Regions from separate parts of the Luteimonas sp. gir genome, predicted to be linked through region 2. Evidence: predicted binding sites of a transcription regulator. Region 2 holds the regulator's gene; the other holds the start of a gene.
The links. The regulator FliA, encoded in region 2, starts transcription of late flagellar genes. The targets are predictions, from matches to a motif close to TAAAGTTTNNCNNNCNNNGGCCGATAA.

Region 1 (5,808 bases), on a different contig from region 2:
CAGCCGCGCCGCCTTGCGGGCGTCGTCGTAGAACAGCTCGTAGAAATCGCCCATGCGGAAGAACAACAGCACGTCCGGGTGCTCCGCCTTGGCGGCGAAGAACTGCTGCATCAGGGGCGTGTGCGTGGCCGCGCTTTTGGTCGACGAGGATTTCGAATGGGAATCAGCGGTTTGCAAGCAACGTCCTTACAGGATCTAGCGGTCGGTACACAGCCGGCAAGGCCGTGTCTGTTGCGCGCCAGCGCGGCTGCGCTCACTTGGATGCGATCAAATCGACGTGACAACGCACAGACAGCGGATCGACCAGGGATGAGGTGGTTGCAACGCAGGTAGGGCCCCACGTCGCCAAGGCCCCAGTTTAAGCCCTCCGCTAGGCGTCGCTGCGAATCGAGCGTGACCGAGGCGCTGTCGCGGCTGGGCCGACGAGGGGCGTCAAGGTCCTTTCGCCCTCGTAAACGGCGGAGACGCTCGACCGGCGCTTGCGGTGACCCGGAAGCCCTGGCGCACTCGGTTGTCCACGCCGGTGCCCCCGCGCGCTCTGGGGCAGGTGGCGCAAGCAGGAAAGAAGGTCTGCCGGCATACGGCGCGGGCCCGTCCCGCGCCATGACCTGCTCCAGGCCATTCCGCTGAGGGGATGCCGCGCAACGCCCCGTCGATTCGGACTGGCCGCGGTTCGCCCCCTCCAGGCGACGACACGCGGCTTCTGCTGCCGATGCGCCTGGCTCGATGGGTTCGGCCATCGACTGTCATGCGCTCCAGGTTGGTGACTTGTGAGAGGGCGGTGACTAACGCACGAAGCGGTCTGCCGCGATCGACTCACGCAGCCCGATTGCTGCTGGACTTCACGCTTTGTGCGAGGACTTGCGCCTGCTCGTTCATTTCTTCGACGGAGGCAGCCATTTCCTCCACCAGCGCTGCGTTCTGCTGCGTCATGGTGTCCATCTGAATGACACTGTGGTTGATCTGCGCAATCCCGGAGTTCTGCTCGGCACTTGCCGCTGCGATTTCTGCCACGATCTCGTCGAGGCGAATGACCATGCCCTTCAAGCCATTGATGCGCTCGCCCGCTGCCCGCGATTGCGCCGATCCACGGGCGACCTGCTCGCCCGACGTGGTAATCAAGGCCTTGATTTCCTTGGCGGCAGCGGCGCAGCGCTGCGCCAAGCTACGCACCTCACTGGCTACGACGGCGAAGCCGCGCCCCTGTTCGCCTGCCCGTGCGGCTTCCACCGCCGCATTGAGCGCCAAAATGTTGGTCTGAAATGCGATGCCGTCGACCACGGTGATGATGTCGGAGATCTTGCCGGCCGAGGCCTCGATGTCCTTCATCACCTCGACGATGCCGGCAACCACCTCCTGTCCACCGTCGGCAGAGGCCGCCGCTTCACTGGCAAGTTTGCTTGCGCGCGTCGCGCCTTCCGCGTTCTGCTGCACCGTGCTCGTCATTTCCTCCATCGAGCTTGCGGTCTCTTCGAGCGCCGCCGCCTGCTGCTCGGTCCGTCGCGAGAGATCCCGGTTGCTCGACACCAGGTTCGCCGACGTCGCCGTGAGCGATTCCACAACCTTGGCCAACTGCACGTTGGCTTCGATGTCCAACAGCGCCCCGACCGCTCGAAGCGGCGTCCCGTCACTCGCACGCTTCGTCAATCCGCGGGCACGGAACCAACGATACTCGCCACTCTTGAGTTCAAGACGGTACTCAATATCGAAGCCGGTCCGCCCGCTGCGATCACTCAGGTGGGCTGCGAATGCGTTCAGAGACCTTTCCTTGTCTTCCGGGTGCAGGCGGGAGGCCCAGCTATCCAGCACGTTGGGGAACTCGGCTTCGCTCGCAAAGCCGAGCAGACGGCGGAACTGATCGGACCACCAGAATTCATTGTTGGGATTGATCGGATCGCCGGCGATGACGCTCATGTCCCACAGGCCGTCGTTGAGCATCTGGGCGCCCAGCTCGAACCTGATCAACGTCGTGTCGAGGAATTGATCGTGCTCGCGCTGGAGGGTGATGTCCCGCAGTGTGCCTGCCACAGCTCGTCCGCCGGTCGGCGTCGGGATGGCCCTTGCATCGACCCGGAACCAGCTGAAGGCCCCGTCCCGCATGCGTAGACGATGCTCGCTTTCGAACGCCGAGCCGTCACCGCGTTTCACGAACGCGGAGAAGTCCTGGGTCACGCGTCCTTTGTCCGCCTCGTGGATGCGGTCGATCCACGTGTCCAAGGTGGCGGGAAGCTCCTCGCTGGTGCCGTAGCCGAGCGCGCGGGTGTAGCTGGCAGACCACCAGGCCTTTTGCCTGGTGTCCGGGTTGGACGTGTCAAGGCATGGAATCCCCCACAGGCACGCAGCCGATTGATCGGACATCTGGACAACGCTCAGCGCCTCCTTGAGACGTTCAGCCATCCCGGCCGCCTGGGCTTGTGCCGCTTGCGTCTCATCCCGCGATGCGCGCAACTGCCGCGCCAGATCGCGGATCAGGACTGCGTCTGGTCCTTTCGGCCAGTCAGGGGCCACGCCGTTCAGCTCGGCCGATGCGGCCGCGGAGAGAGCCTGAGTCATGCGATTCTTGATCCACATCGGGGGGCGCCTTTGTATGTATGCCGGGGGAATCAGCCGGTAGCGGCTGGGCACCGGCGATCTTGATGTCCCGATTTGCAGCGCACATCCTGAGTTCATGCCGGTTCATCGGCGTCCAGGGCATCGGGACCTGGCGTCGAGCGTTCTCGCAAGTCAGCCGCCCCCCCGATGCGGCAGCGGATCGGAAGCCCGAATGCGCGACGCGCTTGCGTGGATGCGGTAAAACAGGCTTTTGGGCAGGCAAGCACGACGATGAGCGCAATCCCCGACGACGCGGCACTGCAGGCGATGGCCGCCAGGCTGGGCGGACTGCTGCATGACCGCCACCATCGCCTGGTGACCGCCGAAAGTTGCACCGGCGGCTGGATCGCCAAGGCGATGACCGATATCGCCGGTTGCTCGGACTGGTTCGATTGCGGCCTGGCGGCGTACAGCTACGAGGCCAAGCAGGCGTTGCTGGGCGTCAGTCTGCAGACGCTCGAAACGCATGGCGCGGTCAGCCGCGAAACCGCAATCGAGATGGTGTCCGGCGCGTTGGTCAATTCCGGCGCCAGCATCGCGGTCGCGGTGACCGGCATCGCCGGGCCCGGCGGCGGCAGCGACGACAAGCCGGTCGGCACGGTGTGGATCGCGTGGAAGCGGCGCGGCGACTATGCGCGCGCGCAGATCCATCATTTCGAAGGCGACCGTGAGGCGGTACGGCGACAGACCGTCGCGGCGGCGCTGCGCGGGCTCGAGGCGACGCTCGACTGATGTGGGAGACGCTCGCCACCGTCCGCGATCTGGGCCGCATCCAGGAGATTGCCTCGGTCCTGGTGCGCTATGGCTTCGGCGATGTCGTGCAGCGCATCGGCATGGCTGGCGCGCTCGAGCGTGCCGGTCGCCTGTTGCATCTCCACGCGGCCGATACCGCGCGCATGACCCAGCCCGAACGGGTCCGCCATGCGCTGCAGGACCTGGGACCGACATTCGTCAAGCTTGGGCAGATCCTCGCCACGCGCGTCGACCTGCTGCCGCCGGACTGGATCGAAGAACTGGGCCGGCTTCAGAGCCGGGTGCCGCCGGTGCCGTATGCGGCGATCCATGCCCAGCTGATCGAAGACCTGGGCGAGGCGCCGGACACCGCGTTCGCACGCTTCGAGCCTGAGCCGATCGCCGCCGCCTCGCTCGCGCAGGCGCATCTGGCCTGGCTGCACGACGGCACGCCGGTGGTGCTGAAGGTGCGGCGCCCCGGAATCCGCGAGATCGTCGAAGCCGACCTGCGCCTGCTCGCGCGTTTGGCCGAGATTGTCGAGTCGCAGGCGCCGGACCTGCGCCGCTATCGCCCGGTGGAGGTCGTGCGCCAGTTCGATGCTTCGCTGCGGCGCGAGTTGGACTTTGCGGCCGAGTGCCGCAACGCCGAGCGCATCGCAGCGAATTTTGCCGACGATCCGGCTGTGCTTGTGCCCCGGGTGCACTGGCAATGGACCTGCGAGCGGCTCAATGTGCAGGACCGGGTGGTCGGCATTGCCGGTGGCGACCTGGCCGGCATCGAGGCCGCAGGCCTGGACCGCCACGCGCTTGCGCTTGCGGGCAGTGCCATCGTCATGAAGATGGTATTCGAGGATGGCCTGTTCCATGCCGACCCGCATCCAGGCAACCTCTTTTTCCTGCCCGATGGCCGCATTGCACTGATTGACTTCGGCATGGTCGGCCGCGTGCCGCCGGAGCTGCGCTATCAGGTCGCGCGACTGCTCCACGGGCTGGTCTCCCAGCAACCGCAGAGCGTGTGCGATGTGCTGCTGGACTGGACGACGAGCGATGTCGAGGTCGACGAGGGGCGGCTGCAGAACGAGATCGACGGTTTCGTCGACCAGTATCGCGGTCTGCCACTGCGCGACCTGCGGATGGGTGCGATGCTCGCCGACATTACCGGACTGCTGCGCCGGCACGGTCTGATGCTGCCGCCCGATCTCGCGCTGCTGATCAAGGCCTTCCTGACGCTGGAAGGCCTCGGCCGCCAGCTCGATCCCGGCTTCGACATGACCAGTACCGCGCAGCCGTGGCTGGAGCGGGTGATGCTGCAGCGCTACGCGCCACGCGCGCTGGCGCGGCGCGGGCAACGCACGCTGTCGAGCGCGATCGATCTTCTGGCCGATCTTCCGCGTGACCTGCGCCGTCTGCTGCAAAGCGCGCGTCGTGGTCGCCTGCGCGCACAGATCGAGGTGACCTCGCTCAAGTCGTTCGGCGACCAGGTCAACGCCGCCGCCAATCGGCTTACGGTCGGCGTCGTCACCGCCGCGCTGATCATCGGCTCGTCGATCGTCATGAACAGTGTCAGCGGCGGCGCAACGCACCGCTGGCTGATGGCGCTGGGCGTGCTCGGTTTCGTCGGCGCGGGCCTGAGCGGGGTGTGGATCCTGCTGTCGATCTGGCGCAGCGGCCGCAAGTGACGTGGATCTCGCCTGGGCGGCGCTGCGCGCCGCCCGACGGTACGATCAGCGTACCGGCATGCCCGGTTGCGCGCCGTCATCGGCCGCCAGCAGTGCAAGCGCGCCACCGTCGAACCCGGCCGACAGGATCATGCCTTCGCTCAGGCCGAAACGCATCTTGCGCGGCGCGAGATTGGCGATGAACACCACGTTGCGGCCGACCAGCGCTTCGGGCTCGCCGTAGCTGGCACGGATCCCGGAGAAGATCTGGCGCTTGCCCAGGTCGCCAGCGTCGAGTTCGAAGCGCAGCAGCTTGTCCGAGCCCTCGACGGCCTCGCAGACCAGGACCTTGCCGATCCGCAGATCGAGCTTGGCGAAATCGTCGATCCCGACATAGGCGGTGTCGGTGGCCGCGGGTGCGGACGTTGCCGGCGCCTTTGCCTCGCTCTTCTGCGGGGCGGCGGGGGCAGCGGCGGCGAGCGTGTCCTTGGAGGCTTCGGTCATGGCGGTGAGCAGGGTCGGGTCGATACGGGTGAACAGCGGCACATAGGCCTGGATCGTCCGGCCGGTCAGCGGCTGGTCGAGATCGTGCCAATGAGTGACGGGCGCTGCGAGGAACGCCGCGGCCTGTGTGCTGGTGCGCGGCAGGATCGGCTGCAGGGCGCCAGCGAGGATACGGAACAGGTTCAGGCCCTGGGTGCAGACGGCCTGCAGTTCGGCGTCGGCGCCCGCCTGTTTGGCGATCACCCAGGGCTTGCGATCGTCGATGTAGCGGTTGGCCTCATCGGCAAGCGCCATCACCTGGCGGATCGCGCTGGCCGGGTCG
Region 2 (5,808 bases):
CTCGCGCAGGTTCTCGCGCAGCGCGTCGATGGTCGCGGTCTGCGCGGCGTCCAGCGTGCCGGCGCGCAACTGGGCGACGTGCGCGCGGCTGTCCTCGATCAGATCGAGCGTGCGGTGGGTGGCCTGCTCGGTCATCGTCACCACGTGGTCGAGGCGGGCGCAGGCATCGTCGAGCCCACCTTGCGCGGGTGCGGCCGGCAGCGTGTCGAGCGCCTGCGCCAGTTCGCGCGCCAGCCGGCCCAGGCCGTCGACCAGGGTGCGTGCGCGGGCGGCGGCGAGTGCGTCGACCTGCCGACGCCAGCCGGCCTCGTCGCCGCGTTCGAGCGCTTCGAGCGCGTCGTGCAGCAGCCCTGCGAGCTGGCTGCGGTCGGTGGTCACCGCGACGGTGGCGGTCACGCCGCGCCTCCCAGGCGCTCGAAGATCTTGCCAAGCTTCTCCGACAGCGTCTGCGCGGTGAACGGCTTGATGATGTAGCCGTTCACGCCGCTCTGCGCCGCCTCGATGATCTGCTCGCGCTTGGCCTCGGCGGTGACCATCATCACCGGCAGCGCGCGGAACTTGGGGTCGGCGCGGATCGCGCGCAGCAACTCGATGCCGGTCATGCCGGGCATGTTCCAGTCGGTGATGACCAGGTCGACCGCATCCTGGCGCAGCACGGCCATCGCGCTGTTGCCGTCCTCGGCTTCGACGGTGTTGTTGAAGCCCAGGTCCGACAACAGATTCTTGACGATGCGGCGCATCGTCGAGAAGTCGTCGACCACGAGGATACGGATGTTCTTGTTCAAAGCGGGCTCCACGGGTGGGGCATCAGTCGGCGTTGCCGATGCCGGTATCTGCGAGTTCGAAGGCGGACAGGCGGCCGCGCAGGCGCACCACGGCCTGGCCGTGGATCTGGCATACGCGCGATTCGCTCACGCCCAGTACCGCGCCGATCTCCTTGAGGTTGAGTTCCTGTTCGTAGTACAGCGACAGCACCAGCTGTTCGCGCTCGGGCAGCAGGGTGATCGCCGCGGCCAGTTCCCGGCCGAACTCGCTGCGTACCAGGTGTTCCTGCGGCGTCGGTCCGCCGTCGCGGTTGGCCGGCTCGACCTCGCCGTGGTCCTCGACGTGCGAGTCCAGGCTCAGCACCTGGCCGCGGGCGGCGTCTTCGAGCAGACGTTGATAGTCGGCCAGCGGCATCTGCAACTTGGCCGCGACCTCCTGGGCGCTGGCGGCGCGGCCGCTGGCCTGCTCGATCTCGCGGATTGCGGCGGCGGCTTCGCGTGCACGGCGATGGACCGAGCGCGGCACCCAGTCGCCGCGGCGGATCTCGTCGATCATCGCGCCGCGGATGCGGATCGAGGCATAGGTCTCGAACGAGGCGCCCTGTTCGGCGTCGTAGCTGCGCGAGGCCTCGAGCAGGCCGATCATGCCGGCCTGGATCAGGTCGTCGATCTCGACGCTGGCCGGCAGCCGCGCAGCGATGTGATGGGCGATGCGGCGCACCAATTCGGCATGCACCACGACCGGATCCGGCGCGCTGGCGCGCTGGACCGCCTGGTACTGGCGGGCGGCGGCGTTCATGCGGCCGCTCCCTGGCGCAGCAGGCGATCGACGAAGAATTCGACGTGGCCACGCGGCGCGGTCGGCGCCTGCCAGCGCGCGACGCGACGTGCGATCTCCACCAGCGCTTGCGACGACGGGCTGCCCGGGTAGGCGCGCACCACCGCCTGCTGGCGCTGGACCGCGGCGCGCAGCCACTCGCATTGCGGCACTGCGCCCAGGTAGTTCAGCGAGACGTCGCCGATGAAGCGCTCACACACGCGCACCAGCTTGTCGTACAGCGCGCGGCCCTCCTGCGGGCTGCGTACCATATTGGCGACGACCTGGATCCGGTCCAGGCCGCGCTCGCGCGCAAGCACCTTGATCAGTGCATACGCATCGGTGAGTGAGGCCGGCTCGTCGCAGACCACGACCACTGCGTCCTGCGCGGCCTGGCAGAAGGTCAGCACCGAGTCGGTGATGCCGGCGGCGGTATCGACCACCAGCACATCGAGCTCGCGCTCAAGCTCGTTGAAGACGTTGACCAGGCCGGCATGCTCGATCGGACGCAGCTCGGCCATGTGCCGGCGGCCGGAGGCGGCGGGCACGATCAGCACGCCCGCCGGGCCCTCGATGATCGCCTCGTCGAGCGTGCAGCGCCCGGCCACGAGGTCGGCCAGCGTGAAGCGCGGCGACAGGCCCAGCAGCACATCCAGATTGGCCAGGCCCAGGTCCGCGTCGAGCAGCATCGTGCGCTGACCCATGCCGGCCAGTGCGATGGCGAGGTTGGCCGACACGTTGGTCTTGCCGACGCCGCCCTTGCCGCCGGTGACGGCGAGGGTGCGGACGGGCGCGAACGGGGCGGGGGCGGGCAGGTCAGGCGACGGCATGGTGGGACTTCTGGGCGTCGGGGTCGTGGAGATCGTGCGTGGGGACGATCGGCTTATCGGCATCGCGGCGGAGATCTTCAAGCCGCAATGCCAGATGGGCGGCATTGGCGCGATGCAGGTCGTCGGGAATGCGCTGGCCGTCGGCGATCCAGGTCAGCGGCAGGGCGTGATCGACGGCGACCGACAGCACGCTGCCCAGCCGCCCGGTCTCGTCGAGCTTGGTCAGCACCGCGCCCTGCGGGCGGGCACCCTCGAAGCGGCGGACGACTTCGTCGAGGTCGGCGAAATGGGTGTTGGCGGGCAGCACGAGCAGGGTGCGGATCTGACGCGCGGCGCGCAGCCAGTGCAGTTGGCCGGCCAGGGCGCGGTCGCGCTGACTGAGCCCGGCGGTGTCGACCAGCACCAGCCGGTAGTCGCGCAGGCGCTGCAGCAACTGGACCAGCCCGGTCTCGCTGTCGGCCTCGTGCACCGCGATGCCGAGCTGCCGGCCGTAGCTGTGCAGTTGTTCGCGGCCGCCCACGCGCACGGTGTCGGTGGTCACCAGTGCCACGTCGCGGGCCTGGTGGCGGGCGACGTACCGTGCGGCGAGCTTGGCGATGGTCGTGGTCTTGCCGGCGCCGGTCGGGCCGACCAGCGCGATGACCCCGGCCTCCTCCAGCGGGTCGATCGGGCAGATCGGCAGGCGCTTGGACAGCAAGGCCAGCATCAGGCCGCGGACGCGGTGGGCCGGGGTGTCGGCCGGCACCTGCAAGGCGATGTCGCGGGTGATGCCGGCATCGAAGCCGTAGTCTTCCATCAGTTCCATGACCTGGCCGCGGGCCGGGGACCCGCGCAGGCGCTCGTCGGTCAGGCGCGCCATCTCGCGCTCGATCATCTGCCGCATCTGCGCCAGTTCCTCGCGCATCTGCGCCAGCTCGCCGTCGCTGCTCGGCGCCGGCGGTGCGGGCACGGCGACGAGGGCGGGCGGCGTGGCGACCGGGGCCGGCGGCATCGAGGTATGCGCGATGGGCGCGGCCACATCCGGCGCGGGCGCGGGCGGTTCGGGCGGCGCCTGCGACGGAATTCCGTCGTCTTCGGCGGCCCATGTCGCCGCGGCGGAGCGACGGCGCCCGAGCAGCTCGGCAAACGACGGAAATCCGGCGCCGGCGTCCGCGAGCTCGGCGTGCAGGGCCTCGGTGATCGCTGCGGGCGGCGGGTCGGCGACTGCCGCATGGACCACCGCCTGTGGCGGCGCAGCCGCCTCGGCCGGTGCCAAGGCACGCAGCCAGCGTTCGGCGGGCGAGTCGTCGCGGGCGTCGGCGGCCTGCGCCTGCGGCGGCTCGGCAGGCGAGGCGGCCGGTGCCTCGCGCCGCTGGGCCTCGTCGAGGGCGCGCTGGACCACGCTTTCGTCGTAGTTGCTGGCCGCGACAATCTCCACGCCCTCGTCGGTGCGGCGATTGGACAGGATCACGGCATCGGGCCCGTGCGCGGCCCGCACCATCTGCAGGGCGCTGCGCATGTCGGCGGCGACGAAACGGCGGATGTTCATGGGCGGCGGCCGGAGATGAGGAATGGGGCATGCGGCCTGGCGCAGGCGAGGGCACTGCGCCGGTCGGGGCGGCCTTGGGGGGCGCTGGGGTGTCGTGCGTGCATCGTGCGTTCTCCGTGGCGGGGCCCTGCGTTCACCAGTCCCCAGTCCCTACAACAAAGTCCCGCGCTTCAACTGATCGTCCCCAGCAACTTGAGCCGCTTGTCTTCGGGGACTTCGGTGTAGGCCAGCACCGACAGGGTCGGGACGCTGTGCCGGACCAGACGCGCGAGCGCGGCGCGGACCTGGCCGGGGACCAGCACCACTGCCGGTTCGTTCCTGGCCTCCTGCTGGCCGGCGCAATCGGCCAGGCTCTGCTGCAGACGTTCGGCCAGGCCCGGCTCCAGCGCAGCGCCGGTCCCTTGCGCGGAATCCTGCAAGACCCGTTCCAGCGCGGGCGCCAGCGTGTAGACCGGCAACTCGGGCGCCGGGCCGGCGATCTCCTGGACGATGAAGCGGCCCAGCGCGGTGCGGACCGCGGCGGTGAGTTGACCGGGGTCCTGGGTGTGCGCGGCGTGCTCGACCAGTGCCTCGGCGATGCGGCGCAGCTGCCGGACGGGAATACGCTCGACCAGCAGGTTCTGCAGCACCCGGACCACCACCGCCAGCGGCAGCGCCTTGGGTGTGAGGTCCTCGGCGAGCTTGGGCGCGCTGCGCGCCAGGGTCGCCAGCAACTGCTGGACTTCCTCGTGCCCGAGCAGTTCGGGCGCCTGTTCGCGGACCAGGTGCGAGAGGTGGGTCGCGACCACGGTCGCCGGATCGACCACGGTGTAACCCGCGGCTTCGGCCTGGGCGCGCTGGATCGGCAGGATCCACAGTGCGTCGAGCCCGAACGCCGGGTCCTTGCCCGGAATGCCCTCGATCGGCTGCAGCGCGCCGCCTGGGTCGAGCGCCAGCAGGCGGTCGGGATGCACCTCGGCGGTCGCCACCGGCACGCCGTGGACAAGCAGCCGGTAGGCGGTGGGCGACAGTTCGAGGTTGTCGCGGATGTGCACCGGCGGAATCAGAAAGCCGATGTCCTGAGTGAGCTTGCGACGCACGGCCTTGATCCGCGCCATCAGCTCGCCGCCTTGGGCCTTGTCCACCAACGGAATCAGCCGATAACCGACCTCCAGGCCGAGCGGATCGACCGGGCGCAGGTCGTCCCAGCCGAGCTCCGCATTGGCGGCCTGCTCGGGCGCGGGCAGTGCGGCGTCCGGCGCGGCTGCGGCGCGTTCGGCCGCCAGGCTGCGCTTGCGCATCGTCCAGGCGCCGTAGCCGACCAGCGCGGCCAAGGTCAGGAAGGCGAGGTTCGGCATGCCGGGCACCAGCCCGACCACCAGCAGAATGACCGCCGCGATCGACAACGCCCGGTACTGGCCGAACACCTGCCCGGTCACCGCGCCGCCCATGTCCTGGGCCCGCGAAGCGCGGGTGACCAAGAGCGCGACCGCCGAGGACACCAGCAGCGACGGTAACTGCGACACCAGGCCGTCGCCGATCGACAGCAGGGTGTAGGTCGCCGCCGCGTCTCCGAACGGCATGCCGTGCTGGAGCATGCCGATCACCAGGCCGCCGATGATCGTCACGAACAGGATCAGGATGCCGGCGATCGCATCGCCGCGGATGAACTTGCTGGCGCCGTCCATCGCGCCGTAGAAATCGGCTTCCTGGCGGACTTCCTCGCGCCGGGCCTTGGCGTCCTCGCGGGTCAACAGGCCGGCATTGAGGTCGGCGTCGATCGCCATCTGCTTGCCGGGCATCGCATCGAGGATGAAGCGCGCGGTGACTTCCGAGACCCGGCCCGCACCCTTGGTGATGACCATGAAGTTGATGATGGTCAGGATCGCG

Region 1: a site for FliA is predicted at 2,611-2,637, ahead of WAF18_RS10585 (methyl-accepting chemotaxis protein). Genes of this name have one in related genera too.

Annotation. Positions count from the first base shown of each region.
Region 1 covers NZ_JBBAXQ010000007.1:45,915-51,722, forward strand. The annotation lists gene mutS (DNA mismatch repair protein MutS) at 1-111, opposite strand, end outside; gene WAF18_RS10585 (methyl-accepting chemotaxis protein) at 817-2,571, opposite strand; gene WAF18_RS10590 (CinA family protein) at 2,860-3,324, shown strand; gene WAF18_RS10595 (AarF/UbiB family protein) at 3,324-5,003, shown strand; gene metG (methionine--tRNA ligase) at 5,049-5,808, opposite strand, start outside.
Region 2 covers NZ_JBBAXQ010000008.1:156,436-162,243, reverse strand. The annotation lists gene WAF18_RS11930 (protein phosphatase CheZ) at 1-396, opposite strand, end outside; gene WAF18_RS11925 (chemotaxis response regulator CheY) at 393-785, opposite strand; gene WAF18_RS11920 (RNA polymerase sigma factor FliA) at 808-1,563, opposite strand; gene WAF18_RS11915 (MinD/ParA family protein) at 1,560-2,411, opposite strand; gene flhF (flagellar biosynthesis protein FlhF) at 2,398-3,939, opposite strand; gene flhA (flagellar biosynthesis protein FlhA) at 4,110-5,808, opposite strand, start outside.